DNA from 2 places in the Leucobacter viscericola genome. Region 2 is predicted to be linked to the other one. Evidence: predicted binding sites of a transcription regulator. Region 2 holds the regulator's gene; the other holds the start of a gene.
What was found. Region 2 encodes LexA, which represses DNA repair genes until DNA is damaged. Its sites were predicted from a motif close to TCGAACANNTGTTCGA; they were not measured.

Region 1: ruvA (Holliday junction branch migration protein RuvA) is a predicted target of LexA. The motif match lies at 11,425-11,440, and genes of this name have one in related genera.

The regions. Positions count from the first base shown of each region.
Region 1 covers NZ_CP049863.1:382,784-397,496, forward strand. The annotation lists gene rpsD (30S ribosomal protein S4) at 1-229, opposite strand, end outside; gene G7068_RS01830 (replication-associated recombination protein A) at 469-1,749, opposite strand; gene G7068_RS01835 (DUF349 domain-containing protein) at 1,856-3,127, shown strand; gene G7068_RS01840 (hypothetical protein) at 3,255-3,821, shown strand; gene G7068_RS01845 (RelA/SpoT family protein) at 3,818-6,067, opposite strand; gene secF (protein translocase subunit SecF) at 6,234-7,274, opposite strand; gene secD (protein translocase subunit SecD) at 7,276-9,114, opposite strand; gene yajC (preprotein translocase subunit YajC) at 9,183-9,611, opposite strand; gene ruvB (Holliday junction branch migration DNA helicase RuvB) at 9,759-10,745, opposite strand; gene ruvA (Holliday junction branch migration protein RuvA) at 10,742-11,371, opposite strand; gene leuA (2-isopropylmalate synthase) at 11,476-13,239, opposite strand; gene G7068_RS01880 (hypothetical protein) at 13,403-13,624, opposite strand; gene G7068_RS01885 (DUF2207 domain-containing protein) at 13,703-14,713, shown strand, end outside.
Region 2 covers NZ_CP049863.1:753,327-768,039, reverse strand. The annotation lists gene G7068_RS03725 (methylenetetrahydrofolate reductase) at 1-95, shown strand, start outside; gene lipA (lipoyl synthase) at 116-1,123, opposite strand; gene lipB (lipoyl(octanoyl) transferase LipB) at 1,120-1,818, opposite strand; gene lexA (transcriptional repressor LexA) at 1,914-2,579, opposite strand; gene G7068_RS03705 (LysM peptidoglycan-binding domain-containing protein) at 2,878-3,324, shown strand; gene G7068_RS03700 (histidinol-phosphate transaminase) at 3,355-4,440, shown strand; gene G7068_RS03695 (DsbA family protein) at 4,509-5,285, shown strand; gene G7068_RS03690 (cytochrome c biogenesis CcdA family protein) at 5,282-6,145, shown strand; gene hisB (imidazoleglycerol-phosphate dehydratase HisB) at 6,156-6,764, shown strand; gene hisH (imidazole glycerol phosphate synthase subunit HisH) at 6,761-7,399, shown strand; gene priA (bifunctional 1-(5-phosphoribosyl)-5-((5-phosphoribosylamino)methylideneamino)imidazole-4-carboxamide isomerase/phosphoribosylanthranilate isomerase PriA) at 7,462-8,208, shown strand; gene G7068_RS03670 (SseB family protein) at 8,213-9,106, shown strand; gene G7068_RS03665 (branched-chain amino acid transporter permease) at 9,197-9,523, opposite strand; gene G7068_RS03660 (AzlC family ABC transporter permease) at 9,516-10,265, opposite strand; gene G7068_RS03655 (DUF1844 domain-containing protein) at 10,286-10,666, opposite strand; gene infC (translation initiation factor IF-3) at 10,877-11,524, shown strand; gene rpmI (50S ribosomal protein L35) at 11,595-11,789, shown strand; gene rplT (50S ribosomal protein L20) at 11,834-12,220, shown strand; gene G7068_RS03635 (TrmH family RNA methyltransferase) at 12,311-13,120, shown strand; gene G7068_RS03630 (M14 family zinc carboxypeptidase) at 13,315-14,713, shown strand, end outside.

The DNA of each region.
Region 1 (14,713 bases), 370 kb from region 2:
CCTTGAACGCGATAACAAGCTGCTTCTCGCGGATGCCGTACTGGGCGCGAAGACGCTGCTTCTCGCGCAGACGAACAGCGTAGTCGCTGTCGCTCTTACGCTTGGTGCGTCCGTGCTGACCGGGGCCGTACGGACGGCGCTCCATGTACTTGGCGGCCTTGGGGGTAAGTGCAATGCCCAGTGCCCGCGAGCGGCGGGTCTGTGAGCGGGTACGCGACGTAGTAGACACGTGTATCCTTTCGAGTTTCTGACATTTCTTGCGACTTCTAACGAAATCGCGTGTTCTCTCGGCCACGCTGTGTCCGCATTGACCGGCCAGATCCAAGGATCAAGCAGCAATGCACGCGACACAGCACACCGTCTTCGGTGAGGGAACGACCAGCGCAGAAACCCGGCTACAGGGCGACTGCCACCCGCCTCTCGCTTGCAGCCAGCAGCAAGAAGTGGTGTAGGCCAACGGAAAGCTTATCAGATGTCGCGGGTAATCTTGCGTATCTTCTCGAGGCGGTCGGCGATCTCGCGTTCGTGACCGCGCGGCACGGGTTTGTAGTATTCGCGATCCAAGAGCTCATCGGGAAGGTGCTGCTGTTTCGAGACGCCCATTGCCTCATTGTGGGGATACTTGTAGCCCTTGCCGTGGCCGAGGCGCTTTGCACCCGGGTAGTGTCCATCACGTAGGTGGATCGGCACCAAACCAAAGCGGCCGGCTTTGACATCAGCGATGGCACTGTCGATGGCAGTAATGACGGCGTTAGATTTTGGTGCGGTTGCGATGTATATCGTCGCTTCGGCAAGCGGGATGCGCGCCTCGGGCAGCCCGATGAGCTGCGTAGCCTCAGCGGCGGCGACCGCAATCAACAGGGCTTGAGGATCCGCCATCCCAACGTCCTCTGCAGCGTGCACCATGAGCCTGCGCGCAATAAAGCGAGGATCCTCCCCCGCTTCGATCATGCGGGCGAGGTAGTGAATGGCGGCGTCCGGGTCCGAGCCGCGCAGCGACTTAATGAAGGCGCTGATCACGTCGTAGTGCTGATCGCCATTTTTGTCGTAGCGCAGCAGTGCACGATCAACAGAGACCGACACGATTTCGGCGGTGACAACGGGTGTCTCAGCGCCCTTTTTACCGGCGAGGGCAGATGCCCCTGCCGCCTCGAGACCGGTGAGGGCGCGACGAGCGTCACCCGAGGCGAGCTGCACGAGGGCGTCGAACGCCTCATCTTCAAGGGAGATCGCACTGTCAAAACCGCGGGGATCCTCGACCGCACGAGTGAGTAGCGTGCGGAGCTCGTCGTCCTGCAGCGGCTCGAGTGTGAGCAGGAGCGAGCGCGACAGCAGCGGACTGATTACAGAGAACGAAGGATTCTCGGTTGTTGCGGCCACGAGCGTGACCCAGCCGTTTTCGACGCCGGGCAGCAACGCGTCTTGCTGCGCTTTGGTAAAGCGGTGGATCTCGTCGAGAAAGAGAACCGTAGCGATGTCAAAGAGATCTCGGTCGTTCAGAGCGCGTTCCATGACGGTGCGCACGTCTTTAATGCCGGCGGTTACCGCGGAGAGCTCGACGAATCGGCGGCCGCTCGACTGGGCGATTGCCTGAGCAAGCGTTGTCTTTCCGGTACCGGGTGGACCCCACAGAATGATTGACACAGCGCCCCGCTGCGCCTCCCCCTCAGCCGCGAGAACTCGCAGCGGTGAGCCGGGTTTCAGCAGGTGTTGCTGCCCCACAACCTCGTCGAGAGAGCGCGGGCGCATGCGCACGGCGAGAGGTGCGGTATGCCCGGGAACAGCTGAGGTGGTCACCCCACCATGCTATCCGTGCCGAGCTGTGGCATAGTGGGAGAGTCCAATCTGGTTGGCTATGAGTCAACCCCACTACCGACAGGTGAGTAGCACTGTGAGCGAAACGAGCAAAGAAACGCCCTGGGGCCGAGTTGACGAAGACCGCACGGTCTACGTTCGCGAGGGCGACTCTGAACGAGCCGTAGGCTCCTTCCCTGACGGAACTGCCGAGGAGGCACTCGCCTACTTCGCTCGCAAGTACGCGGATCTTGAGGGCCAGGTCACACTTCTTGAGGCCCGCATTGCGCGCGGCACCGCCGAGGGTTCCGTTGCCGAAACCGTCGCGAAACTTCAGGAGTCACTCGTTGAGCCAGCCGCTGTGGGCGATCTCGCATCGCTACGCGCGCGCGTCGAGAAGCTTGGTGGCAAGGCTGCTGAGCTCTCTGAGAAGCAGCAGGCCGAGCGAGAGGCTGCCCGGCAGGAAGCTCTCGCCCAGCGCGAGGCAATTGTTGTAGAGGCAGAAAGGTTGGCTGCCCAGCCGGAGACCTCCATTCGCTGGAAAGACACCAGCATGGCTCTGGAGAAGCTCTTCACCGAGTGGCAGACCATTCAGCGCAGCGGCCCCCAGGTCCCGAAATCTCAGGCTGACGCACTGTGGAAGCGGTTCCGTTCTGCCAGGCAGTCGTTTGACACGGCTCGCCGCACCCACTTCGCTCAGATGGATGCCAACAACAAAGACGTGAAGCAGCGCAAGGAAAAGATCATTGCTGCCGCCGAAGCTCTGGCTTCCAAGGGCACCGATGCGATCCCCGCGTACCGCTCACTGCTTGACGAGTGGAAGGCAGCCGGTCGCGCGAGCCGCAAGCTCGATGACCAGCTCTGGGCTCGGTTTAAGGCTGCTGGCGACGTGCTCTACGAGGCAAAGGCCGCAGAGGTCGCGCAGAGCAACGAAGAGTACGCAGCGAACCTGACCGCAAAGCAGGCACTGCTTGAAGAAGCAGAGCCGATTCTGAAGATCTCGGATCAGGTTGCGGCCCGAAAGCAGCTCACTGATATTCAGATCCGCTGGGACGAGGTCGGTCGTGTGCCACGTGAGGCTTTGCGTGATATCGAGGGTCGGCTGCGCAAGGTTGAGGATCACGTTAAGGGCCTTGAAGAAGAGCACTGGCAAAAGACGAACCCCGAGACCAAAGCTCGCAGCGAGGGCCTGCGCGGGCAGCTCGAGACCTCGATTGCAGATCTGACCGCAGAAATCGAGGCGGCCAAGACTAAGGGCGATAAGAAGGCGCAATCCGATGCCGAGGCGAAGCTGCAGACGCAGCAGTCCTGGCTCGCGGCACTGGGCGACTAGTCACTCGAGACGTCATTAAGGCCGTCTACCTTCGCTCACAGCGACGGTAGACGGCCTTTCTCATTGACTTATCCACAGATTTGTAAAACCTCGACCGTGGCCGCTTGAACTCGTGCAATCTGGTTTTATGCCAGAACGATCCACGCTAACGCTCCCAAAGATCCCCGCAATCTACACCTGGCCCGTCGCGGTCAGATCTGCTGAAATCTTGCGAGGCACCCTGGTGCACTGCGGACCCGGATCTCGCCCCGTAGGATGGCCGGAGACCAGCCGCATACGCGCCACGGCCCTTGCGCCCTGGTACACGGAACATCGAGTCGCAGTGCGCATGAGCGCCGCCTGGATTTGGGGAGCCACTCGACACCCGGGCAAACCACTTCGGTTTGCGACGCTTGGCGGGCGCCGCGCAGAGATGGTTTCCACGTCAATCATGACGCTGCAGCAGTTGCGTCTTGCAGACAGCGACGTGGTCTACTGCGACAGTTTCGCGGTGACCTCGCCTCTGCGCACCGCGTTAGACCTGCTGCGGGACCCCGAGGGCTTCGACGCGCGGAGCAGAGCCGCCTATCGCCTGCTGCTGCCACTCATTGCGGGAGGAGCGGACGCGGTGACGGCAAGACTCGTTGAGGGACCGCAGGCATACCGCAACGTCGCGCTCACTCGCATCAGAGGGGGTGAGCGCGACGGCTGTTAGTTCGTAATGCGGTACACGTCGTAGACGCCGTCAATGCGTCGCACAGCGTTCAGCACGTGTTCGAGGTGGGTTGCGTTCGCCATCTCAAAGATGAATCGGCTAATTGCGAGCCGGGAAGAGGAGGTATTCACCGATGCCGAGAGAATGTTCACGTGGTGCTCCGAGAGCGTGCGGGTCACGTCCGAGAGCAGCCCTGAACGGTCGAGGGCCTCCACCTGAATGTGTACGAGAAACACGGTCTTCTCGGTGGGCGCCCACTCAACATCAACCAGACGATCGGCCTGCTTCTCCAGCTGAGCAAAGTTGTGGCAGTCGGTCCTGTGAACTGAGACACCCTGCCCCTTCGTGACGAACCCGCGAATATCGTCGCCGGGAACCGGCGTGCAGCACTTTGCGAGCTTTGCGAGCACGTCTGAGGCACCCTTGACCACCACTCCACTCGTGGAGCCGGCTTTGGGAGCGCGCGGTGAATCGATGATTGGCATCGTCGCGAGAGCAGGCTCAGTCGATACCTGATCGTCAAATACAAGCGCCGACACCTTTTCGATGACCGACTGGGCCGACACGTGCCCCTCGCCGACGGCAGCGTAGAGGGCCGTGACATCTGCGTAACGCAGCTGCAGCGCAACCTGCTGCAGCGCGGCAGAGTTCATGACCTGGTGAAGAGGCATGCCCTGTTTGCGAAGCGCCTTGGTGATCTCGACCTTGCCGGTCTCCGCCGCCTCGTCGCGACGCTCCTTAGTGAACCACTGGCGAATCTTGTTCTGCGCGCGCTTGCTCTTTACGAAATTGAGCCAGGCCTTATTGGGACCAGCGTTCGGGTCTTTTGAGGTGAAGACCTCAACAACGTCGCCGTTCTGAAGCGCCGTCTCAAGCGGCACAAGCCGCCCGTTCACCCTGGCGCCCATCGTACGGTGGCCTACCTCGGTGTGGACCGCATAGGCGAAGTCCACCGTAGTTCCACCAGCGGGGAGGCCCACTACGCGCCCCTTTGGCGTGAAGACGTAGACCTCTTTTGCGCCGATCTCGAAGCGCAACGCGTCCAGGAACTCGCTTGGATCTTCAGTTTCCGCTTGCCAGTCAGAGATGTGCGCGAGCCAGGCCATGTCGTTCGAACTCGGCGCCTGCTGGCCCTGCTGCCGCTGCTTGTACTTCCAGTGAGCCGCAACACCGTATTCGGCCCGCTGGTGCATCTCAACAGTTCGAATCTGAATCTCGACCGCGCGCCCATCGGGGCCGATCACGGTCGTGTGCAGCGACTGGTAGAGATTGAACTTCGGGGTCGCGATGTAGTCCTTGAAGCGACCCGGAATCGGCGTCCAGCGCGCGTGTACGGCCCCCAGAACGGCGTAACAGTCACGGATCGAGTTCACCAGCACACGGATACCTACGAGGTCGTAGATGTCATCGAAGTCGCGGCCGCGCACGATCATCTTTTGATAGATCGAGTACAGCTCTTTCGGGCGTCCTGTCACCTCGCCACGGATCTTTGCGTCGCGCAGATCGGACTCGATCGACTGGATCACCGCTCCGACAACCTCATCCCGCTGCGGGTTGCGCTGCGAAACGAGGTTTTCAATCTCCGCGTAAAGCTTTGGCTTGAGCACTGCAAACGAGAGGTCTTCGAGCTCGGACTTCATCGACTGAATACCGAGCCGGTGCGCGAGCGGCGCGTAGATTTCGAGCGTCTCTTGAGCCTTACGCTTGGCAGACTCGCCCGAGACGAACCCCCAGGTACGTGCGTTGTGAAGGCGATCCGCAAGCTTGATGACAAGCACCCGAATGTCACGCGACATCGCAACAACCATCTTGCGCACCGTTTCCGCCTGAGCGGAGTCGCCGTACTTCACCTTGTCGAGTTTGGTTACGCCATCCACAAGCATGGCGACCTCTTCGCCAAATTCAGCCGTGAGCTGCTCGAGCGAGTAGTCGGTGTCTTCGACAGTGTCATGAAGAAGCGCCGCTGCAATAGCCACTGGCGCGATGCCAAGGTCAGCGAGGATCTGAGCGACCGCAATCGGGTGAGTGATGTACGGCTCACCGCTGCGGCGTTTCTGGCCGCGGTGTGCTCGCTCCGCCACCGTGTACGCGCGCTCGATGATCGAAAGATCTGCGCGTGGGTAATTGCCTCGCACAGTGCGGATGAGCTGATCGACCGCTCCTGGAGCGCTACCGCGCGAAAAGATTCGCGGTACAAGACGCCTGAGCGAGGTTGTACCGCTTTGAGCCGTTTCGTTAACCGCCACGTTCAACCTCCTTTGACAAACTGAACGTTACACCACACGGCGCTATTCCTACTAAACGGGCCGCACCGTCGGCGCCAACACAGAAAAAGATGGTGCCTAAGAACGTTGGATTCGTCTGGAACCCGCCATTCTTAAGCACCATCTCATTCTAGAGAGGGCTGCGCGACTACTTGGTCGCTTCTGCCTCCACAGTTTCTTCGTCGTCGGACTTCTCCGCCTCGCGTGCACGCAGCTTCAACACCTTGGCGTCGTGCTCCTTGATCGCGGGCTCCCCCTCGCGCAACTGCGAGTAGATGGGCGCTGCGACAAAGATGGTCGAGTAAGCACCCGCAAAGATACCGATGAACAGAGCGAGCGAAATATCGCGCAGTGTTCCAGCACCGAGCACAAACGCGCCAATGAAGAGAATCGACGCGACCGGCAGCAGCGCAACGATCGAGGTGTTGATCGAGCGGACCAGGGTCTGGTTCACACCAAGGTTCACCGACTCAGCAAAGGTACGATGATCGCTCACTTCGCCGGCTGACGTGTTCTCACGAATCTTGTCAAACACCACAACGGTGTCGTAGAGCGAGTATCCGAGAATCGTCAAGAAGCCGATCATCGCGGCGGGCGTAATCTCGAACCCGGTTATGAGGTAGATACCCGCCGTGATTACGAGGTCGTGGAAGAGGGCAATCATGGCCGCAAGCGACATCTTCCAGGTGCGGAAGTAGAGTGCCATCACCACTGCCGCAAAGACGATAAACACGATCAGAGCCACGATGGCTTGTCGAGTAATATCTTGTCCCCAGGCAGGGCCGATGTAGGAGAAGGTCACTTCACTCTCATCGACGTTGTAAGCCTTAGCGAGGGCAGCGATGACTTCCTGGTTCTCGTCGTCTTTGAGTGACCCCGTCTGAACTCGAATGTCAGAAGCGCCGAGTTCGGTGACGCGCGGATTGCTCGAGGGCACCACGTCGGTCACAACTTTTTCAGCGGCGCCCGAGTCACGATCCTGCCCCTCTGTGAGGTGCACCTGGAACTGGCTACCGCCCGTGAACTCGATGCCGAGGTTTGGAGAACCACGCAGAAGCGCACCGAACAGGCACACCAGAATCAGGATCAGTGAGATGAGGTACCAGGTCTTGCGCCGACCGATAAAGTTGATCGACTTTTCACCGGTGTAGAGCGCGTTTCCGAACTCTGAGAATGAGCGGCGAGCCATGTTAGCTCTCCTTTCCGGTGGCGCTGGAGGCCACAGTTCCGGAGGCCTCAGCGGCCTTACGTTCTGCAATGGTCTGGCGACGCTCTGCCTCGTGCTGGCTGCGAGCGTTCTTCTTGCCCGCGCCCTTGCTCGTGACCACTGGCTCGCGGAACTGAGCGCGTCCACGGTAAACGGCGCCGAGGCTTCGCGGATCCAGACCCGAGAACTTATGGCCGTTGCGGTAGAAGCGAGTGCGCGCGAGCAAAGCCATCATCGGGTGCGTGAACAGCGCGACAACGGCGACGTCGACCAGGGTCGTGAGACCGAGGGTAAAGGCAAAGCCCTTCACGTTGCCAACGGCGACGATGTAAAGAATGACGGCCGCAAGCAGGTTCACGCCGTCAGATGCAAGAACGGTTCTGAACGCACGCTTCCAACCATTTTCAACCGCGCCCTCGATCGGGAACCCGTCACGCAGGGCGTCACGCACCCTCTCGAAGTACACGATAAAGGAGTCCGCCGTGAAGCCGACGGCGACGATAATACCCGCGATACCCGCCAACGACAGTCGGTACCCCTGTCGCCACGAGAAGAACGTGAGCAGCAGGTAGGTAAGGATCGCCGCAACCGCCAGCGAGGCGATCGTCAGAGTGCCGAGCGCGCGGTACTGGAAGAACGAGTAGATGACAACCAGCAGCAGACCGATGAGGCCTGCAAGCAAACCAGCTTGCAGCTGGTTCGCGCCGAGCGTAGAGGAGATGTCTTCCTGGCTCTGCACGGTGAAGTCCATGGGCAGTGCGCCAAACTTCAGCTGATCCGCAAGTGCCTTCGACGATTCCTGGGTGAAGTCACCGGAGATTGACGGGCGACCGTCGAGGATCTGGCCCTGCATCGTCGGTGCGGAAAGTACCGAACCATCGAGCACAAACGCGAACTGGTTGAAGGGCGGCTGCGCGCCGTAGAGACGGGTGCTGATCTTGCCAAACTGCTTGGCACCCTTGTCGTTCATGGTGATCTGTACGTTCCAGCCACCGGTTGTGTTGCCACGGCTGTCGGTCGCCTTCTGCGAGACAGCGTTTGTGATGACGTCACCGTTGAGCTCAACCGGGCCGAGAATGTACTTCATAACACCCGTGTCGTCACAGGTGATCAGCGGCCGATCTGCGGGAGCATCACGGGTATCCAAAGCACTGTCCGACTTACAGGTAAAGTCAGCGAATTCCTGCTGAAGACCGGGGGTAAGCCAGGCCTGGTCCCCTGCTTCTTTGGGAAGCGGGTTGGGATCAACATTCTCTGTCTTGGCCGCGTCTTTAGAATCCGTGGTCTTGGTGTCGGTCTTTTGAGCGTCCGTCGACTTGGTGTCAGCCTCTTTCGAGTCTGTCGTCTTTGTGTCGGCCGAACTTCCGTCAGCAGTGTCTGCCTTTGCGGTGTCTGCCTCAGCGTTATCAGGGTCTGCACCCGTGGTGCCAACGTCGACAGCGAGCACCGGCCGGAAGTCGAGCTTCGCAGAAGCCTCGATGCGCTGCAGCGTTTCTTTGTCCGCCTTGCCCGGGATCGCAACGGAGATGTTGCGCGAACCCTGGGTAGTGATTTCAGACTCTGACACACCAGCGGCGTCAACACGCTGGCGAATGATGGAGACGGCCTGTTGCAGCTGCTCGCCGCTTACAGCCTTACCATCGGTCTGCTCCGCAGCGAGCAAAATCTGAGTTCCGCCCTGCAGATCAAGTGCGAGCTTGGGGGTCCAAGTTGCCTCGCCTCGGGAAACCCCGATTGTAATAAGACCGACAAGGCCAACAACTATGACCAGAAGGAAGATGAGGGAGCGACGAGCCCTCCGCACCGCAGGTGTGGACGCCAAAACAGTACTGCTTTCTCTATATCGTTGAAGGTGAGCCGGGCCCGTTGGCACCAGCTCACCGCAAGTGATTACGCCTTAGGCGTCTGATCACTTTCGCCGTCGGAATCTTTGACCTCGGCGTTCGAAGCGTCGGCGTTTGACACGTCAGTGTTTGAAACGTCGGTGACACCGTCGGAGTTTTCGGAAGCGATGCGCTCGCCAAACGCGGGATCATCGTCGGGAGCCAGATCGGGGCTCACAGCAGCATCTGCCGGAGCATCAACCGCTGTAACGATCTGCGAGATTGCGTTGCGGTGAACCACAAGCGTCGATGAGCCGCTCTGAATTGTTGCGCGGTTTTCTTCTTCGTTCATCTCGACAACCGTGCCGTAGATGCCGGACTGAAGCATAACCTCAGCGCCGGGGCGCAGGCCTGACTGCAGCTCCTGCATCGCTTTCTGACGCTTCTTTCCGTTGCGGAACATGAAGAAAATCAGCACGGCGATGAGGCCGAACATCAGGATAGTAATCGGATCCAGAGGCACAGTAGACCTTTCAATGGGCGAGCGGGATCATGCACATTGCGCGCATAGACTCTGCCACCTTACCGCGTTGTGACTGAAAATAGGGTGCTGGGACTGCGAGTCTTGCGAGGTTTCTGTGTCTCACTTGTGCAGGCCGACGTGTTCCCAACCCAGCTGGGTTGCCACACGCCCCCTTGGAGTACGCGTCAGAAGACCTGCACGCACGAGGAAAGGTTCGACCACAGACTCAATCGTCTCGGCCTCTTCGCCAACCGAAACGGCAAGTGTTGAAAGCCCAACCGGTCCCCCGTTAAACCGCTCAACCACAGCGCGCAGCACCTCGCGGTCGAGTCGATCCAGCCCGTGCTTGTCCACATCGTAGAGCGTGAGCGCCGCCTCAACACTCGCGGTGTCTGCCGGGGTCTCGTGAACCAGGCTGTAATCACGAACTCGACGCAGCAAGCGGTTTGCAATACGTGGCGTGCCGCGGGAGCGGCCGGCGATCTCTTCAATCCCCTGCTCGGAGATATCGAAGTTGAGAAGCCGCGCTGCGCGCCTGACAACACTGGCGAGCTCATCCTCAGAGTAGAACTCAAGGTGAGCCGTAAACCCGAAGCGATCACGCAATGGATTGGGAAGCAGGCCAGCACGTGTGGTTGCACCCACAAGGGTAAACGGGGCTAGCTCAAGGGGCACGGAAGTCGCGCCAGCGCCTTTGCCAACCATAATGTCGACCTTGAAGTCTTCCATCGCGAGGTAGAGCATTTCTTCGGCGCTGCGGGCCATTCGGTGGATCTCGTCCACAAACAGAACTTCGCCTGGGGTCAGTGCGGAGAGCACAGCGGCGAGATCGCCCGCGTGCTGGATCGCGGGACCAGAGGTCTGATGCAGCGGCTTATCAAGCTCGGTTGCCACGATCATCGAGAGCGTCGTTTTGCCGAGCCCGGGCGGGCCAGCAAGCAGGATGTGATCGGGGGCAACTCCCCGCATGGTTGCAGCACTGAGAAGCAGATTCATTTGGCTGCGAACCTTGAACTGCCCAATGAACTCATCAAGCGTGCCGGGGCGCAGCGCGCCCTCGTAACCGACCTCGGAGGGTGACGCCTGCGGCGACAACTCCCCCGTCATCGGCCACTCCGACCACTTGGCCGGGCGCTCTGCAGCAGTGCAAGGGAGGCGCGCAGCAGCGCTGCGCTCTCAGCGGGCGCACCCGCAGCACGCGCATCTTGAACGGCCTGCCACGCCTCAGATTCACCCCAGCCGAGCCCGACAAGGCCGTCACGCACGGCCTCGGACGCAACCAGATCAGGATCAGCAACCGCGGTCGGGGCTCCCCCCGCATCAGCAAAGCTCAACTCTTTCAGTTTGCCCGCGAGCGAAACCGTCAGAAGCTTCGCGGTTTTTGGGCCGATACCCGAAACCTTCTGAAATGGTTTCGCGTCTTCGTTGGCCACAGCACGCACGATCTCAGCGGGGGTCAGGCTAGACAACACACCAAGGGCGCTGCGAGGACCGACGCCCGAGACAGCAATCAGGTGACCAAACACGGTGAGCTCATCTTCCGTGGAGAACCCGAACAGCGTCAGTGCGTCTTCTCGAACAACGAGCCAGGTGTGCAAAAACAGCGTCTCGCCGACGTGGGCCTGGGCCACCCTGCCGCTCGGAACCTCGACGCGCAGGCCAATCCCGCCCACACCAATTACTGCCCAGCCGGCTCCCGCCGAGAGCACCTCACCATGTATCGAAGCAATCACACGCTTAGCCTAGGTTGCGCCACCGACATTGGCAGACTCGCCACACCGATCATTCGAAGATATCTACGAATAATCGGTGTGGCGCCGTCGCCATAGCGAGAAGGCTAGGCGTTTGCCAGTTCTGCCTCAGACGAAACATTTCGCACTGCGCGGTTCACAGAACTGATGATGGCCTTGAGCGTTGCGCGACTGGTGTCTGGGTCGATCCCGACCCCCCACAACCGCTGGCCGTCAACCTCTAGATCAACGTACGATGCCGCAACCGCGTCACCACCGGAACTCATCGCGTGCTCGACGTAATCGAACAGTGTGACCGTGTGTCCGCCGTCATTCAAGGCGTTCAAGAACGCATCAACGGGGCCATTGCCACGGGAGGTTGACTGCTGCTCGTCAGCACCGATGCGGAAGTCAACCGTGAGTTCGGTCACGCCGTCGCCAGCGCTCACCGACGAAGTGCGGAAGATCTCATAGCGTCCCCAGCGGTCTGCCTCGGGATCCTGAGCCGGCAGGTACTCGTCTTGGAAGATGCTCCAGATCTCATCACTTGAGACCTCGCCACCCTCAGTGTCAGTGACACCCTGCACAACAGAGCTGAACTCGATCTGCAGGCGACGCGGCAAATCGAGATTGTGATCGGTCTTCAGCAGGTAGGCGACGCCACCCTTGCCAGACTGCGAGTTCACCCGAATGACGGCCTCGTACGAGCGACCGAGATCCTTCGGGTCGACCGGCAAGTAGGGCACTGCCCACTCGAGGTCGTCGACGGCCACACCCGCGGCCTCGGCGTCTTGCGCCATGCGCTCGAAGCCCTTCTTAATCGCGTCTTGGTGCGAGCCAGAGAAGGCCGTGTAGACGAGGTCGCCTGCCCAGGGGCTGCGCTCGGGAACTCGCAACTGATTGCAGTACTCGGCCGTGCGGCGCACCTCGTCGAGGCGTGAGAAATCGATCTGAGGATCGATCCCCTGCGTAAACATATTGATGCCCAGTGCGATCAGGTCGACGTTGCCGGTGCGCTCACCGTTGCCGAAGAGGCAGCCTTCAATGCGATCCGCGCCGGCCAGGTAGCCCAGTTCGGCGGCGGCCACGGCGGTGCCGCGATCATTGTGCGGGTGCAGTGAGACAATCACGTTCTCGCGGTGATTCAGGTTGCGGCACATCCACTCGATCGAGTCGGCGTAGACGTTGGGAGTTGCCATTTCGACGGTCGCAGGCAGGTTGATGATGACCTTGCGATCCGGAGTCGGCTTGAAGATCTCGAGCACGTCGTTGCAGACCTCGGCCGCGTACTCCAACTCGGTGCCCGTGTAGGACTCAGGTGAGTACTCATAGTAAATATCGGTGTCAGCACAGATGGACTCGCTCGCGACGCAGAGCTTCGCACCGTCGATGGCGATCTGCTTGATGCCAGCACGATCCTGCCGGAACACGACGTCGCGCTGCAGGATACTCGTGGAGTTGTACAGGTGAACGATCGCCTGCTTCGCTCCGATCAGCGATTCGTAGGTGCGCTTGATCAGGTGGTCGCGCGCCTGGGTCAACACCTGGATCGTGACGTCGTCAGGAATCGCGTTGTCTTCAATCAGGTGCCGCACGAAGTCGAAGTCCGTCTGGCTTGCGGACGGGAAACCAACCTCGATCTCTTTGTAGCCCATCTTGACAAGCAGATCGAACATGATCCGCTTGCGCTCGGGACTCATCGGATCGATAAGGGCTTGGTTTCCGTCACGCAGGTCAACGGCGCACCAGCGGGGCGCCTTCTCGATACGTTTGGTCGGCCAGGTGCGATCCGGCAGCTCCACGTTGATGATCTCGTGGAACGGGCGGTAGCGGTGAATCGGCATACCTGAGGGCTGTTGCGTGTTCTTCATGGGCTCGTCTTCCTCGTCTAAAACTCTTGCTCAGCCAAACACAAACACCGCGACGAGGGAGGCCTTGAAATTAGGACTCGTCGCGGCAGCTAAGGAGAAGCGAGCCGAACAGCATGAAATCACTATACCACTGGGTCGGCGCACCCTCGATCACCCGGAAGGATCAGCCGATGATTCCAGACATGCAGGCGTAAATGAACAGCATGTATAAAGACGGGATGCCAAAAACCACCAGCAACACTCCAAGCCCTACAAATATGGCGAGAGTCGCAACCCCCAACGAGCTCCCGATCAGAACTTCCTTGGACGACGTGCCCGCGACCTCTTGTGCCTCGAGACCCTCAAGCTCTTCGATTCCAATGGGGGTTCCGGGTTCGAGCTTCATGTTTCCACACTACCGCCTATTGATTCGCTCAACTGCATAGAGCAGGTGTCCTTTCGACGCCCCGATAGGGTTGCAACCATGGGCAAAACAGTTCAGATACTGGCCGGGATCGCCGTTCTCCTCACCGCACTCGCACCGGTTCTTGCCGTCGCACCTGCGGCGCAGGCCGACACCTCCGACTTCAGCTACGACAGTTGGCACGTCGACTATCAGCTCGATACTGACAAAGACGGTCGATCGATCACCCACGTCAAAGAGACGCTGACCGCACGCTTCCCCGATTTCGACCAGAACCGCGGTCTCGTACGCGGCCTACCAATCGATTATGAGGGCACCTCAACGGATCCCCGCGATTTCAGCGTTACCGACCTCGAAGGGAAGCCGATCCCGTTCGAACTTGAGAAAGACGACACCTTCATCGCGGTACTCACCGGCAACGACGACTACGTTCGCGGAGTGCAAACGTACGTCATCAGTTACACCCTGAGCGATACCATCTTGGCGCGAGATGATGGCTCCGCCGACGAGTTCTACTGGGATCTCGTGGACTTCGAACACGAACAACCGATCAAGCAATTCAGCGCAAACATCTCTTTGTCACCCGAGCTCGCTTCGAAGCTGAACGGAAACTATCGCTGCTATGCGGGTGCCGCAGGATCCAACAACGAGTGCAACATGAATCGCAATGATTCGGGAACCGAGTTCACGGTTCCCGGGATTCCACTCGCCCCGCAAGAGGGCGTGACTGTCGCCATTGGGCTCGCACCCGGCGCTGTCACACAGCCCGGCGCGCGTCTCCCCAACTTCGCACTCGACACGCTCCCCCTGTATATCGGCGGCATCACTGCGGCATCGGGAATCGCAACCGGTATCGCTGTCCTGCTATTCCGCAGGAAGCGCAGGGTCAGCCGCGGGGTGGTGGTTGCCCAGTACGACGTTCCCGCGACGCTGCCGCCACTCATCGCCGGCCCGATTGTCGGCGCAATGGCTTCTCCCGTGCCCGCCGAGTTTGTGCACCTCGCGGTGAGCGGCGTGACCCGCATCGAGGAGGCCGAGTCAAAGAAGAAATCGAAGCCTGCCATCCGGCTC
Region 2 (14,713 bases):
CGCCGTCTATTCACCTCTACACGTTCAATCGCCACGAACAGGTGCTCGCTGTGTTGCGAGAGCTCAACCTACTGACGCCCAGCCCGGTGGGCTAGTCGGCTGCTGCGCAATCCGGTCACATTGCTTGTGCGGCAAACCCGGCAGGCGACTCTGCGAGATGCTGAAGCGACTCGGGGATCTCACGCTGTTTCGCCGTCATCGCCTGCGCCCATAGCCGGCCCGCTCGGTAGGAGGAACGCACGAGGGGGCCCGCGAGCACCGCAGTAAACCCCATCTCTTCGGCTTCCAGCCGCAGCTCGGTGAACTCCTGTGGACGCACCCACCGGTCTATGGGGTGGTGCAGCTTTGACGGACGCAGGTACTGCGTCAGCGTCAGAATGTCACAACCGGAATCAAGCAGTTCTTGCATGGTGTCGGTGATCTCGCGGCGATCCTCGCCCATGCCGAGAATCAGGTTTGACTTGGTGACCATGCCCGCGTCTTGTGCTTGGCGAATGACGTTGAGAGACCGGTCGTAGCGGAAGCCCGGGCGGATGCGCTTAAAGATACGCGGGACAGTTTCGAGGTTGTGCGCGAATACCTGCGGTGCTGTTTCAAATACCTGGGCGAGATCCTCCGGGCGTCCGCCAAGGTCATCGGCGAGAACCTCAACACCCGAACCCGGGTTGAGCTTGTGGATCTGACGGATCGTTTCGGCGTACAGCCAGGCACCCGTGTCAGGTAGATCATCTCGAGTGACTCCGGTGATCGTGGCGTAGCGAAGGCCCATAGCGCGCACGGACTCGGCGACGCGACGCGGCTCGTCCGTGTCGAGAGCGAGTGGCTTCCCCGAAGTGATGAGGCAGAAATCGCACCGCCTTGTGCAGATAGAACCTCCGATCAAAAAGGTCGCCTCGCGGTCTTCCCAGCACTCGTAGATATTGGGGCAACCTGCCTCCTGGCACACCGTGTTGAGGGCCTCTCGCTTCACAAGTGCCTGCAGGCTTTGGTATTCGGGGCCCAGGCGGGCGCGGGTCTTGATCCACTCCGGTTTCCGCTCGATTGGAGTTTCAGCATTGCGCACCTCGACGCGCAGGAGCTTACGGCCCTCTGCGAAGGGTGACCCGAGATTTCTTGCGCTCACTGTGTGACCTCCGTAAGTGCGGCTGTGAGGCGTGCAGTAAGCCTCGGCGCGACCTCGCTTGGCGCGATTGTGCGCCCTGCCAAACGACTCAGAGTCGTGACGCCGGCGTCTGTGATGCCGCAGGGCACAAACGACTTGAACGGTGCGAGGGAGTTGCTGCAGTTTATGGCCAGGCCGTGAGTGACGATTCCCTCGCTCACTCGAATGCCAATCTGCGCAAACTTCTCAGCGGGGAGACCCTCGGGCCTAGCCCACACCCCCGTGCGGCCGTCGATCAAGACACCCTCGACACCAAAGTCACCAGCGACGTCGACGATGACCTGTTCAAGAACGCGTACAAAATCCACGAGCGCAAACCGATTCCTCAACCGCACAACGGGATATGCCACAAGCTGCCCCGGGCCGTGCCAGGTTACTTTCCCGCCGCGATCCACGGGCACTACGGGGGTGCCGTCGGTGGGGAATTCTTCGGGTCGGGATCGGCGGCCCGCCGTGTAGACAGCCTCATGTTCAAGCACGATGAGCGTGCCGTCTGGTGTCGAGCTTGAAAGCCTTTCGACCGCGGCCTCTTGGAGTTCGAGCCCTCGCTCGTATGGGACGAGGCCCGGAGAAAAACCAGCGCACACGAGATCGATGTTGGCTCGGGTGATGTGTGGTGCGCTAAGGGGAGATGTGGTCGTCACTTCACTGGTCACAGTGAGAGTTTAAATGGACTCAGTCCAATAATAAAAATCGAAGAAAAAAAGCAGCTCTCCAGGGTGCCTGGAAAGCTGCATTGTGGCAGAGGTTCTTAGACGGAACGGAACACCGCAACGACCTTGCCGAGTATCTCCGCGTGATCACCAAGGATTGGCTCGAAGGCGCTATTGCGGGGGAGTAGCCAGGTGTGGCCGTCGCGGCGACGGAATACTTTTACTGTTGCTTCGCCGTCGAGCATGGCGGCGACAATGTCGCCGTTCTCGGCTTCGCGTTGCTGGCGAATGACGACGAAGTCACCGTCGCAGATTGCGGCATCAATCATCGAGTCGCCCACAACCCGGAGCATAAAAAGCTGCCCGTCTCCAACTAGCTGCCTCGGTAGGGGTACGAGTTCTTCCACCTGCTGGTCTGCGGTGATTGGCACTCCGGCGGCGATCTGGCCAACGAGCGGCACATAGGCCGTGTCTTCGGGTTGCATCTGCGGGGCGTCAGCGATGGCGCTGCTGGTGTCAGCGAGCTCAATGAGGATCTCGAGGGCCCTAGGGCGATTGGGGTCTCGTCGAATGAAGCCCGCAAGTTCGAGACGGCTCAGCTGATGCGTCACGCTTGATAGTGACGAGAGGCCAACGGCATCGCCAATCTCGCGCATGCTGGGCGGGTAGCCGCGACTCTCGACGGAGCGAGCAATGAACTCGAGAATCGCCTGCTGCTTCTCCGTGAGGGATTTTGCTGGGCGGGGCGTGGCTGCGGTGCTCATCGCTCGTCCTTTCCTTTGTCTACAGAACCTGGCCTCGGTTAACACGCGAACTGGCCTGTCGTGGATTCGAAAGTTGCGGCGAATCCGTGAATGTCAGTGGTCGGGTGTTGAGTGAAGCCGTTGTTCGAAACCCTAGCGGCTCTGATTGGAGCCTGGCAAACATATGTTCGAGTGTCGCGAGAATCCACCGAAAGATATGTTCGACAAAAAGCTTGCGATTTCGAAACATCGAAGATATCTTCGAAACAGATGTTCGATCCGAGGGTTCCCTTTCGAACATAAGCGAAAGGAAAATACCATGAGCGCACGAACGGTTGCCGGACACACTGGCACTCGCATGAACGACGCGAATGATGCATACGCTGTGGAAGCACGCGACACCGCGCGTCTACGATTGACTCGCCGGGGGCGCGTGGTTGTGGGCGGGCTCATTGCGCTGGTTCTGGCGGGGCTTCTGGTGTTCGCGGCCACCCTCCTTTCTCCGCAGGCTTTTGCTTCTGACTCTGCTTCGAGCAAGCAGCAGTTTCATTACGTTGTAGCTCAACCGGGTGAGTCGCTCTGGAGCCTCGCTTCTGAGCTTGATCCGAAGGTTGATCCGCGAGACCTCATCGCGGAGATCGTCCAGTTGAACCAGCTCCACGGGTCTGATGTAGAGGCCGGGCAGGCTTTGGCGGTGCCCCTGCGTTACTCCGACAATAAGAATGTGATCTCCGCGGACGAACTTGAGGCTGATTCCGCAGCCTAGCTGCTCGTTCTCAGCCCGTAGACTGGTCGGGTGACCAAGTTGAGTGATCTTCCCCTTCGCAGCAATCTTGTTGGCTTGGAGCCCTACGGGGCCCCGCAAGATCCAGTTCCTGTGAGCTTGAATGTGAACGAGAACACGCATCCGATCCCAGACGACGTGGTCGCAGACATTGTGCAGTCGCTCGAAGCGGCTGTTCGAGGTGTCAATCGATACCCGGATCGTGAATTTCTGGAGCTGCGCGAGTCGCTGGCGGGTTATCTCGGGGCGGGGTTGACGAGCGACAATCTCTGGGCTGCAAACGGTTCTAACGAGGTGCTGCAGCAAATCTTGCAGGCATTTGGTGGCCCTGGTCGTTCGCTGCTGAGCTTCACGCCGACCTACTCAATGTATCCGCTGCTTGCATCCGGCACGGACACGGCCTGGATTCCCGTTGCGCGTCCGGCTGACTATGCGCTCACTCCGGAAGGGGTCGTTGCCGCGCTTGAAGAGCACCGCCCAGACATTGCGATTTTGTGCGGGCCGAATAACCCGACGGGAACCCCTCTTGAGCGTGAGGTGATCCTCGCCGCTTATGACGCTTTTGACGGCATCCTCATTGTGGATGAGGCCTATCAAGAATTCGATGCTGAGCGGGAGAGCGCTGTTTCCCTGCTGCAGGGTCGACCCAGGCTGCTCATCTCTCGCACCATGAGTAAAGCGTTTGCGTTTGCTGGTGTGCGTTTGGGGTATTTGGCCGCTGATCCGGCCGTTGTTGATGCGCTCCGTCTTGTGCGCTTGCCGTATCACCTCTCTGCTCTTACGCAGGCGGCCGCAACCGCAGCGATTCGCCACTCTGTGACGATGCTCGCGACAGTGGATGACATCCGTGCGCAACGTGATCGTCTTGAGGCTGCCCTTGTTGAAATGGGTTACAAGGTGCACCCCTCTGGCGCGAACTTCTTGCTCGTGGGTGGATTCGAGAACCCGGACGCGACGTTTGAGGCGCTGCGAGCCCGGGGTATCTTGATCCGAAATCTGCACATCGATGGGCACCTGCGCATGACCGCTGGCACCGAGGCTGAGACCACCGTGCTGATTGATGCCCTTGCTGATCTTGGCCCCGGCGGCGCGAGATAACCACCCTTTGGGCTTCACGTGTCGCCCATAATGTGCGATCTTGCAACTGAGCAGTTACCCTTGTGGGTATGTCTTTACCCCCAGAAGCTTTGCCCCGTCACGAACTTGAGCGGTCGCTGCGGCGTTCCCGCATCCTGAACATCGTCTTGGGTGTCGTTGCCGTGGCCGCGCTCGTGTTCGGGCTTGTGCAACTGGGGCAGGGAGGCAGTGATACCGCGGAGAGCGCTTCGAATACCGCCGAAAGCGGCGACGATAGCGCAAGCGTCGAGAATGACACAGGTTCCGCGGCAACCGTTGGCATTGAGCGGCGCATAGAGGGTGACCCGATGGCGATTGGTGATATCGACGCCCCCGTTGTGATGAGCGAGTGGGTCGACTTCCGCTGCCCCTTCTGCGCTGTCTACTCACGAGATACCTTCGACCAGATCGTCACCGAGTTCGTTGACACCGGCAAGGTTCGCATTGAAATGCATGACGTCGCGTTCTTCGGAGATGAATCGGTGCGTGCGGCAGCGGCGGCCCGTGCTGCAGGGGAGCAGGGACGTTACTTCCAGTTCGTCAAGGCCGTGTACGACGCGGCCCCAGAATCAGGTCACCCTGACTTGCCGCCGGCGCAGCTCATCGAATTCGCCAAGACCGCTGGTGTGCCCGACATCGCGAAGTTCACCAAGGACATGGACCGCGAAGATCTGAAACAGGCGGTCAATGAGAGCACAGCGAAGGCTCAGCAGTACGGCGTTTCGAGTGTTCCCATGTTCGCCTCTAATGGGCAAGCAATCGCGGGCGCTCAGCCGATCGACGAGTTTCGTAAGTTTTTGAAGCAGGCGTCTGCCGAGGCACAGTGAGCCTGAGTCTGCTTGGCGCATTTCTGGGCGGTGTATTAACGCTGCTCAGTCCCTGCTCTGTCATGCTGCTGCCCGCCTTCTTCGCCTACGCTTTCACCAGCCCTGGGGTGCTGCTCGCGCGCACGGGAGTCTTTTTTCTGGGGCTCGCGACTGCTCTTGTTCCGCTGGGTCTGCTCGCGGGTTCGCTCGGCGCATGGGTGAATCAACACCGCTTTACGTTGGTGACGGTGGCTTCGGTTCTGGTGATGCTGTTTGGGCTGGTGTTGTTGCTCGGGATACGTGTTCCGGGCCTCGTCCAGCAGCGAGGCGCCGAGAGCGCCTCAATTGCTTCGGTGTTTGCCCTCGGAACGGTCTACGGGCTCGCGGGTGTGTGTGCTGGTCCCATGCTGGGTGCTGCACTGACGTTCGCGGCGTTTGGCGGCAACGCGCTCTTCGGTGGACTCGTTCTGCTGGTGTTTGCGGCGGGCATGACACTGCCGTTGCTGCTGCTCGCGCTCGTTTGGAATCGTGTGCCGGGGGTGAAGCGACTCTTGCGACCCAGGGAGCTGCGCATTGGACGCTGGCGCAACGCCTGGACGAACGTTATCGGCGGCGCTCTCACCATCGCGGTTGGGGCGATTCTGCTGCTCACACAAGGAACCTCCTCGGTCTCCGGGGTGCTTGGAGCGACGGACCAGGCAAGACTCGAAGCCGCGGTGATGCGTGGAACGGCTGGCGTGCCGGACTGGATCCCGGTCCTTATTTTCCTCGCGCTTGCCGCCGTGTGGGTGGCGGTCGCCATCACTCAGCGTCGGGCACGCAGAGTTCGCGCAGCCGCGGCCCCGCACACATCGGAAAATACGAGCCACAGAGCCGGATAGAATGGTGCGCATGACCGCAGCCACACGTACTGTCTCGCTTGAGCGTTCAACGAGCGAATCGCAGATCAGTCTGACTCTCGATCTTGATGGCACGGGGGAGTCTGATATTCAGACTGGCGTGCACTTCTTCGATCACATGCTGACCGCGTTTGCTCGCCACTCACTGACGGACCTGACGGTGCGTGCCCAGGGTGACACGCACATTGATGTGCACCACACGGTGGAAGACACGGGGATCCTGCTCGGACAGGCTCTCCTTGAAGCTTTGGGAGACAAGCGCGGTATCTCGCGTTACGGCGACGCATTCGTTCCGTTGGATGAGGCGCTTGCCCAGGCCGTTGTTGATATCTCGGGGCGACCCTATCTGGTGCACTCCGGCGAGCCCGAGGGCTTTGAATACCACCTGATTGGTGGCCACTTCACCGGCTCGATGGTGCGTCACTTTTTCGAAGCACTCACGCTGAACGCTCGGCTCACCGTGCACCTTCGCCTCGTTGAGGGTCGGGATCCGCACCACATCGCCGAGGCGGAGTTCAAAGCGTTTGCTCGCGCCTTCCGTCAGGCCAAGGCGCTCGATCCGCTCGTCACCGGTGTGCCCTCGACCAAGGGCGCCCTGTGAGCGCATCCCGTGCGCGGGTCGTGGTGCTCGACTATGGGTCGGGCAACCTGCACTCGGCGGTCAAGGCGTTGGCGCGTGCCGGGGCCGATGTAGAGCTGTCTCGGGATCCCGCGACGGTCGCGAGCGCCGATGGTCTGTTGGTGCCGGGTGTTGGTGCGTTCGACGCGGTGATGCAGCAGCTGCAGGCTGTTCGCGGTGATGAGCTGATCGATAAACGGCTCGCAGGCGGTCGTGCCGTTCTCGGTATTTGCGTTGGCCTGCAGGTGCTGTTTGAGCGCGGCATCGAGCGCAGCGTCGAAACAGAGGGGCTCGGGCAGTGGCCCGGAACCGTGCGCGAACTCGAATCTCCCGTTCTCCCGCACATGGGCTGGAATACCGTGCGTGCACCCGAAGATTCGGCCCTGTTTGCAGGAATTGCCGATGAACGGTTCTACTTCGTACACAGCAACGGTGCGACCGACTGGACGCTTGAGGGCCGCAACGAGGCGACTCGTCCGCGAGTGACCTGGAGCGAACACGGTGAGCCCTTTGTTGCCGCTGTCGAAAATGGACCGCTCTCGGCGACTCAGTTTCACCCGGAGAAATCTGGGGAAGCCGGAATCCAACTGCTGCGAAATTGGATCGCGACACTGTAGCGATCCTGAACCCTGTTTTGCCAGAAGACACTTCAACCCGTTATCTCGAAGGAGACCCAGTCATGAGCGAGCTCACCGAGGGCCCCAAGCTGCAGTTGCTTCCCGCCATTGACATGGTCGACGGCTCCGCCGTTCGTCTCACGCAGGGCGAGGCCGGCACTGAGACTCACTATGGCACCCCGGTGGATGCCGCCGCGGACTGGGTTGAGCAGGGCGCCGAGTGGATCCACCTGGTCGATCTCGATGCTGCGTTTGGGCGGGGCAGCAATGTTGCGGTCGCGCACAAGATCGTGAAGAAGTTTGGCCACGTCAATATTGAGTTTTCTGGTGGGATCCGAGACGATGCCAGCCTTGAGGCAGCACTCGAGATGGGCGCTCGCCGGGTAAACCTCGGCACTGCCGCACTTGAGAACCCCGAGTGGACTCGTGCCGCAATTGCTCGCTTCGGTGACCAGATCGCGGTTGGGCTTGATGTGCGCGGCGAGACGCTGGCCGCGCGCGGCTGGACGGAAGAGGGTGGCAACCTCTGGGACGTGCTTGAGCGCCTTGAAGACGCGGGCTGCCCGCGCTACGTGGTCACCGACGTCACCAAAGACGGCACGCTGCGTGGCCCGAACATTGAGCTGCTGAAGCAGGTGTGTGCCCGCACCGACCGTCCCGTTGTTGCCTCGGGTGGCGTATCGAGCCTGGACGACCTTGTCGCACTGCGTGAGATCGTGCCGCTCGGTGTTGAGGGTGCGATTGTGGGAAAGGCGCTGTACGACGGGGCCTTCACGCTGCCCGCGGCGCTCGACATCGCGGGCAGGTAACGCCGTGGCGATCAAGCGGCTGCCCTCGACGGGTGATGTGCCCCGGTCGACTGGGGTCCCTGACAGCCTGGTACCCGGCGGCGAGGTTGACTCAGGTGGCTACCCGTGGGCAGGCCGCACGTTTGACCACCACGAAACGGCGTTTGCTGGCGACGACGGGCTCACTCCGGAGGCGCTGCGTGTGGCGGTTGTCGCGCTGCGAGTCGCTGCAGCCGATTTCCGGGCCGCGGCCCCCGGCGGCCAGAGTGCCGCTCTCGAGGTGCTCGCAGAGCGCCAGATTGACGTGTTGCGAGCGATCGCGACCTCGCGCTTCTTGATCCCGCTGCTGACGGAAGCGGGGGATGTCGGTGTGACCCCGGAGGGGCGCACCGTCGAAAAGACACAAGAGCTCTCCATTGTTACCGTGGCGGGCCCCGACGGGCGCAGCGTGATGCCGGCCTTTAGCTCGGTCGAGGCAATGCAGCGGTGGAACGCTGACGCGAGACCGATCCCGGTTCCTGGCCCGCAGCTTGTGCTCGCTGCAGCTCAGGAAGAAACGGATCTTGTCGTGATCGATCCCGGGTCGCCCGACATGGAGTGTGGGGTTCGCCGCACGGCGCTCCGGGGAGTGGCGCTGGGCGATCCTGCGCTGCCCGCCTGGGCTGACGCTGAAGTGCGAGGCGCATTCACCGAGGCCCTCGGCGGAGACCCGCGGATTGAAGCGATCGCGCTCATGCCGGGCGATCCCGAGGGGCGACTGCTTGCGCCTGAGCTGGAGGTGCACATTCTGCTTGCTCCAGGCTTAGCGGGCGACGCTTTCTCTGAATTGCTCGAATCTCTGCAGCAGCGCCTTGCCGCGAGCGAGGTCATCGCGAACCGCGTTGACTCCATGAGGATCGTGCCCCGCGCTGCGGGCTAGTGCAAGTCAGCCGGTGCTCAGCCATCGGCCGGTTGGATCCGAGGTGCTTTTACCGGCTGACGTGTCAGTACCGGCTGAGCCGCGTGCTGTTCAAAACATGTTGAGCAACAGCACGTAGCAGGCCGTGCCGGCCGCGATGCTGAGCAGGGCGCGCCGCTTTGCGAGCAGGTGCACGAGAACCGTGACCGCTGTCGCGGCGGCAATCGCCCACAGGTCTCCGGGGCGGCTCAGGATCTCGCCGCGCAGCACAACCACCGCGAGAATGAGCAGGATTCCGGCGGGCATCCAGCGACCGAGTGCCTTGACGAAGCGAGACTTACGCAGCGGCTTCAGGATCGCAAACGGCAGCGCACGCAGCGCCAGCGTGATGAGTCCGGAGATCACCACCGCGGTGATGAGATAGAGGGGATCAATCATCGAAATCCTCTCCAGCGTTTTCATGTTTGCGCGCACGACTTCCCAGTGCAAATCGCAGCGTCAGTAGCACGGCGTAGAGCACCAGAGCTGCAAGTAGCGCCTGATCCGGGATGACCAGGATCGCGATGCCCACCGAGAGCCCGGCGAGCACAGCCGAGGGGATCTCTCGACGACCACGGATTGCATCGAGTGTCATCACGATAAACAACGCAACAAGCGCAAACTCGAAACCCTCGATGGGCTCGGGCAGCGCACCCGCGACCAACACGCCCACGATCCCACCAGAAACCCAGTAGGTCTGCATCGCGAGTTGCCCGGTCACGATGCGTCGCGAGGTGAGCTTCTGAGCCGGCATCAACACGTAGGTCGCGTACGCCTCGTCAATCAGCGCGTAGACGGAGTAGGCCCTTGGCAGGCCGCGTTTCACACGCTGGAGTGGAAACGAAAGCGCGTAGAACACGTGGCGAAAGTTCATCGCGAACACGGTCACTGCGATGGTGAGCAGTGGTGTTGCCGCGGCGAGCATGCTCACCATGAACAGCTCCACCGAGCCGGCAAAGATCCCGATCGACAGCGCGGGCGCGAGCCACCAGGGTAACCCCGCTTGGATGACAAGCACTCCCAGGGCGAACCCGAGCGGAAAGATGCCGATTCCGACCCCGAGCGAGTCGCGCAGGCCCGCCAGAACCTGCGACCCCTGTGGGCCACTCGCCTGTGCGGGCGCGGGGGAGTTGCTTGTCATCAGCGGTGAGTCGGGTGAACCTAGTTCACGGGGCCGGTGAACTTCTCGCCGGGGCCCTGACCAATGGCGTCGGGGATCGGCGACGCCTCGCGGAACGCGAGCTGCACAGAGCGCAGGCCGTCTCGCAGGCTGCGCGCGTGCATGTCACTGATGTCGGGAGCCGCGGCGGTGATCAGGCCGGCGAGGGCCGTGATGAGCTTACGAGCCTCGTCGAGGTCGGTTTGTGACTCAGGATCATCGGCCAGACCTACCTTTACCGCCGCCGCGCTGAGCAGATGCACTGCCGCTGTAGTGATGACCTCAACCGCGGCGACGTCGGCGATATCGCGAGTCGCTTGTGAAGCGTCAATTCCCTCTGCGCTGTCTGCGCTGGAAGCGGGGGTGGAGGTGTTGTCGCTCATGCTGTCCTGTCTCTTGTGTTGCACTTGTGGTAAGGTTTATGAGGTTCTCGTCAATTTGGCGAGATGCGGAAGTGGAGATTCTCCCACCCGGCACCGCCTCTAAGGTTACCGGGTAGTTGTCACCCCGTCGTTCACGCGACAGCTAAAGGGTGTGGATTGCACGTGTGCGGTCCCGATCTCCGTCCGCCACTCCCCAGGGAGCGGCCAACATTGAGATCAGAGGAGCAGGCGATCAGCGATCCCCGTACGAATGACAAAATCCGCGTCACCGAAGTGCGTCTGGTGGGAGCCAGCGGCGAGCAGGTTGGCGTGGTGCCTATCGAGACTGCGCTTCGCCTTGCGGCGGATGCTGATCTTGATCTCGTAGAGGTTGCCCCGAACTCGAAGCCGCCCGTGGCGAAAATCATGGACTTCGGCAAGTTCAAGTACGAGGCTGCCCAGAAGGCAAAGGAAGCCCGTCGTAACCAGGCGAACACGATCCTCAAAGAGGTTCGTTTCCGCCTAAAGATCGACAAGCACGACTACGAAACCAAGACGAAGCGTGCCGTCGGCTTCCTGGCTCAGGGTGACAAGGTGAAAGCCATGATCCTGTTCCGCGGACGCGAGCAGTCGCGACCCGAGCAGGGTGTTCGTCTGCTGCAGCAGTTCGCCGAAGACATTGCCGAGTACGGCATTGTCGAGTCGAACCCCCGCATTGACGGTCGCAACATGGTGATGGTCATTGCCCCGCTCAAGAACAAGTCGGATGCAAAGGCTGAGCAGAACGCTCGCCGCGCCGAAGAAAAAGCCACCCGCAAGGCGGACAAGTCGAACGAAGCAGCAGCTGACTCGGCCGATTCCGCCAAAGCGAGCGAATAACTGCGGCCGCTGCACACGCAGCACCGCGCACGACGCAGCCGCAAGGCGCGCACACAACAAGGAGAAATCGATGCCCAAGCAGAAGACCCACTCAGGGGCCAAGAAGCGCTTCAAGCTCACCGGTTCCGGCAAGCTGAAGAAGCAGCGCGCTGGACTGCGCCACAACCTTGAGGTTAAGTCCTCGAGGCGCAAGCGTCGTCTGGGTGCAGATCAGCTTCTCGCCAAGGGCGATGCCAAGCAGGCAATGAAGCTCCTCGGTCACTAATTCGGCCCGTCAATACCAAGACTTTTTTGTAAGGAAGAACTGAAATGGCAAGAGTCAAGCGGGCCGTCAATGCCCACAAGAAGCGTCGCGTAATCCTCGAGCGTGCCGAGGGATACCGCGGACAGCGTTCACGTCTGTACCGTAAGGCAAAAGAGCAGGTCATCCACTCGCTCGTTTACTCGTACAACGACCGTCGCAAGAAGAAGGGTGACTTCCGTCGCCTGTGGATCCAGCGCATCAACGCTGGTGCACGTGCAAACGGCCTCACCTACAACCGCTTCATCCAGGGTCTCAGCATTGCTGAGGTCGAGGTTGACCGTCGTATGCTTTCAGAGCTCGCGACCAACGAGCCCGCAGCATTCGCCGCACTCGTTGAGGTAGCCAAGAAGGCTCTTCCTGCAGATACCTCTGCTCCGAAGGCTGCTGCCTAAGCGTTATTGCTTTCACCGAACCCCCGTTTCGCATCTGCGAGGCGGGGGTTCGTTGCGTTTGTTCTGTGCGCTGCCAGATAGGGTTAGCGGGTGAACGATTCGATCCTCAGTAACCCCAAGTCCCCTCGAGTGAAGCGGGTGGCCGCGCTCGCTCGGAAGAAGGAGCGCCGCGAGTCCGGGCGGTTTATGGTCGAGGGGCCGCAGGCCGTGCGAGAGCTGCTGGCGTATCGCCCCAGGCTGGCTGAGGTAGTTTACGCGACCATGGGCAACGAGCCCTGGCAGCACGAGGTGGATCGACTCGCTTCAGATGCCGGCGTACAGCTTGAGCGGGTTACCCCCGAGGTGTTGGCAGCGATGGCCGAGACCGTGACTCCGCAGGGTGTGTTGGCGGTGGCTCGCACCTGGGAGACCCCGCTCGCAGAGGCCTTTGATGGCGCAAAGCTCATCGCGATCCTGCACGAGGTTCGGGATCCGGGCAACGCGGGAACGGTGCTTCGCGCGGCCGATGCCGCGGGAGCCGATGCCGTGGTGTTCGCGGGGGAGAGTATTGATCCGTTTCACCCCAAAGTTGTGCGTTCGACGACGGGATCACTGTTCCACCTGCCAGTTGTGGTCTGTGTGACTCTTGAAGAGGCAACCGCGGCGGCACGGGAAGCTGGGGTCGTGACGCTCGCGGCCGACGTGCGCGGCGCAGAACTGCTCGAAGCGCGGGCCGAGGGAGTGCTCGCAGGGTCGGTTGCGTGGGTCTTTGGGAACGAAGCAAACGGGTTGAGCGAGGCGGACCGTGCACTTGCAGACCGCACGCTGAAGCTGCCCATTTACGGCGCTGCTGAATCGTTGAACCTCGCGACGGCTGCAAGCGTACTGCTCTACGAAACGGCGTTCTCGCAGCGCGCTTAGTGGTGGCGCAGCCCCAGTAAAGTGTTGCAGGGCTCCATATGCCATATGGCGTTACTTGTGTCTATTTAGTGCCAGAAACATACTAAATAGTGTGCTTTGCTTGACCCCCTGCTGGGGCCCTCGTTAGGCTTCGATTGTCCAATCCGGACAACTCAAAGCAGAGTAATGACTCAATGACGAGTGAAGAGGCACAAATGTTTCGAAGAAAACTCATTGCGGGGATCAGCGGAGTGGCCGTGGCTACGATGCTGGTTTCCGCATTTGGACCGGTGGCCTACGCGGAAGAGGGCAGAGGCCCTGGCACCGAAGTAGCCGAACCGGCGCCGTTTACCGCGCAGGTCGAGGTGGCCGGTGAAGAACCAAACTATGGCACCGCCCTCGAGATGCCAAAGTCCTACCCGGTTCAACCTCAGCTGAACTACTTCCGCGATAACCAGACGGGGCCAAACGGCGAAGCGGACTACAACACCAAGGTCCCGAACCTTATCTCCCACCCGGATATCGCTCCTCGGCTGACGGACATCATGGCGAAGAGCAACCGTGTTTCTGTGCAGACGATCGGCAAGTCCACACAGGGGCGCGATCTCTATCTGGTTACCGTGACCGCTCCGGAGACCGCTGAGTTTACCGCTCAGCAGGAAACCTGGCGGAAGAAGATCCGCAATAATCCAGTGGCGGCACAGAAAGACACAAATCTTCTGGCTGGCTACAAGACCCCCATTTGGATCAGCAACAACATTCACGGCAACGAGTGGGAGGGCACCGACGCTGCGCTGCAGTACATTGAGCACCTGGCAACGGCGCCCATGAGCGAGGTCGGATCGATCCTGCGCAACAACCGCGTCTACTTCTCGCCCTCGTTGAACCCGGACGGGCGCACGAACGCGACGCGCGCCACGGCGCTCGGCCTCGATCCTAACCGTGACATGATCACGCTCACGACACCCGAGGCGACGTCGTACACGCAGACCGCGAACGCCATTCAGCCGATCTACACTGCCGACTTCCACGGCTACACGAGCGTGCTGCAGGTCGAACCAACCGGCCCTCCTCACGGCTCTAACTACGAGTACGATCTGCTAATTCCCCACAACTACGCGCTCGCGCTCGCTGTGGAGAAGCACGTTACCAAGAAGCTCATTCCGAATAACACCTACCTCACGGGCCCGCGAGGAACGGTAACGAACACTCCGACCGATTACATCAAGATCCCGTACCGCGATACCGCATCGGGTTGGGACGACTTCCCGCCGATCTTCACGGCTCAGATCTCACCCTTCTACGGCGCACTGAGCGCAACGGTGGAGATTCCGAAGGGGCGCACCACCATCTCGGGGCGCAGCTTGATGACACCGGAGAACGCGGTTATCAACCAGGCGAATGCCTACGAGACCATGGTCTCGATGGTTGACTACCTCAACAAGCCGGCGGTTTCGCAGGATCTGCTCAAGGGGCAGATCGAGATGTTTGCTCGTGGGGTTCAGGGTAAGCCAATCAAGGCACTCACGACGGACAACATTGCGAGTGTTCCCGGCCCCGATCAGTGGAAGTCCGAGTGGGACGTTTCGGACAACCAGGAGACGGTGAACCTGC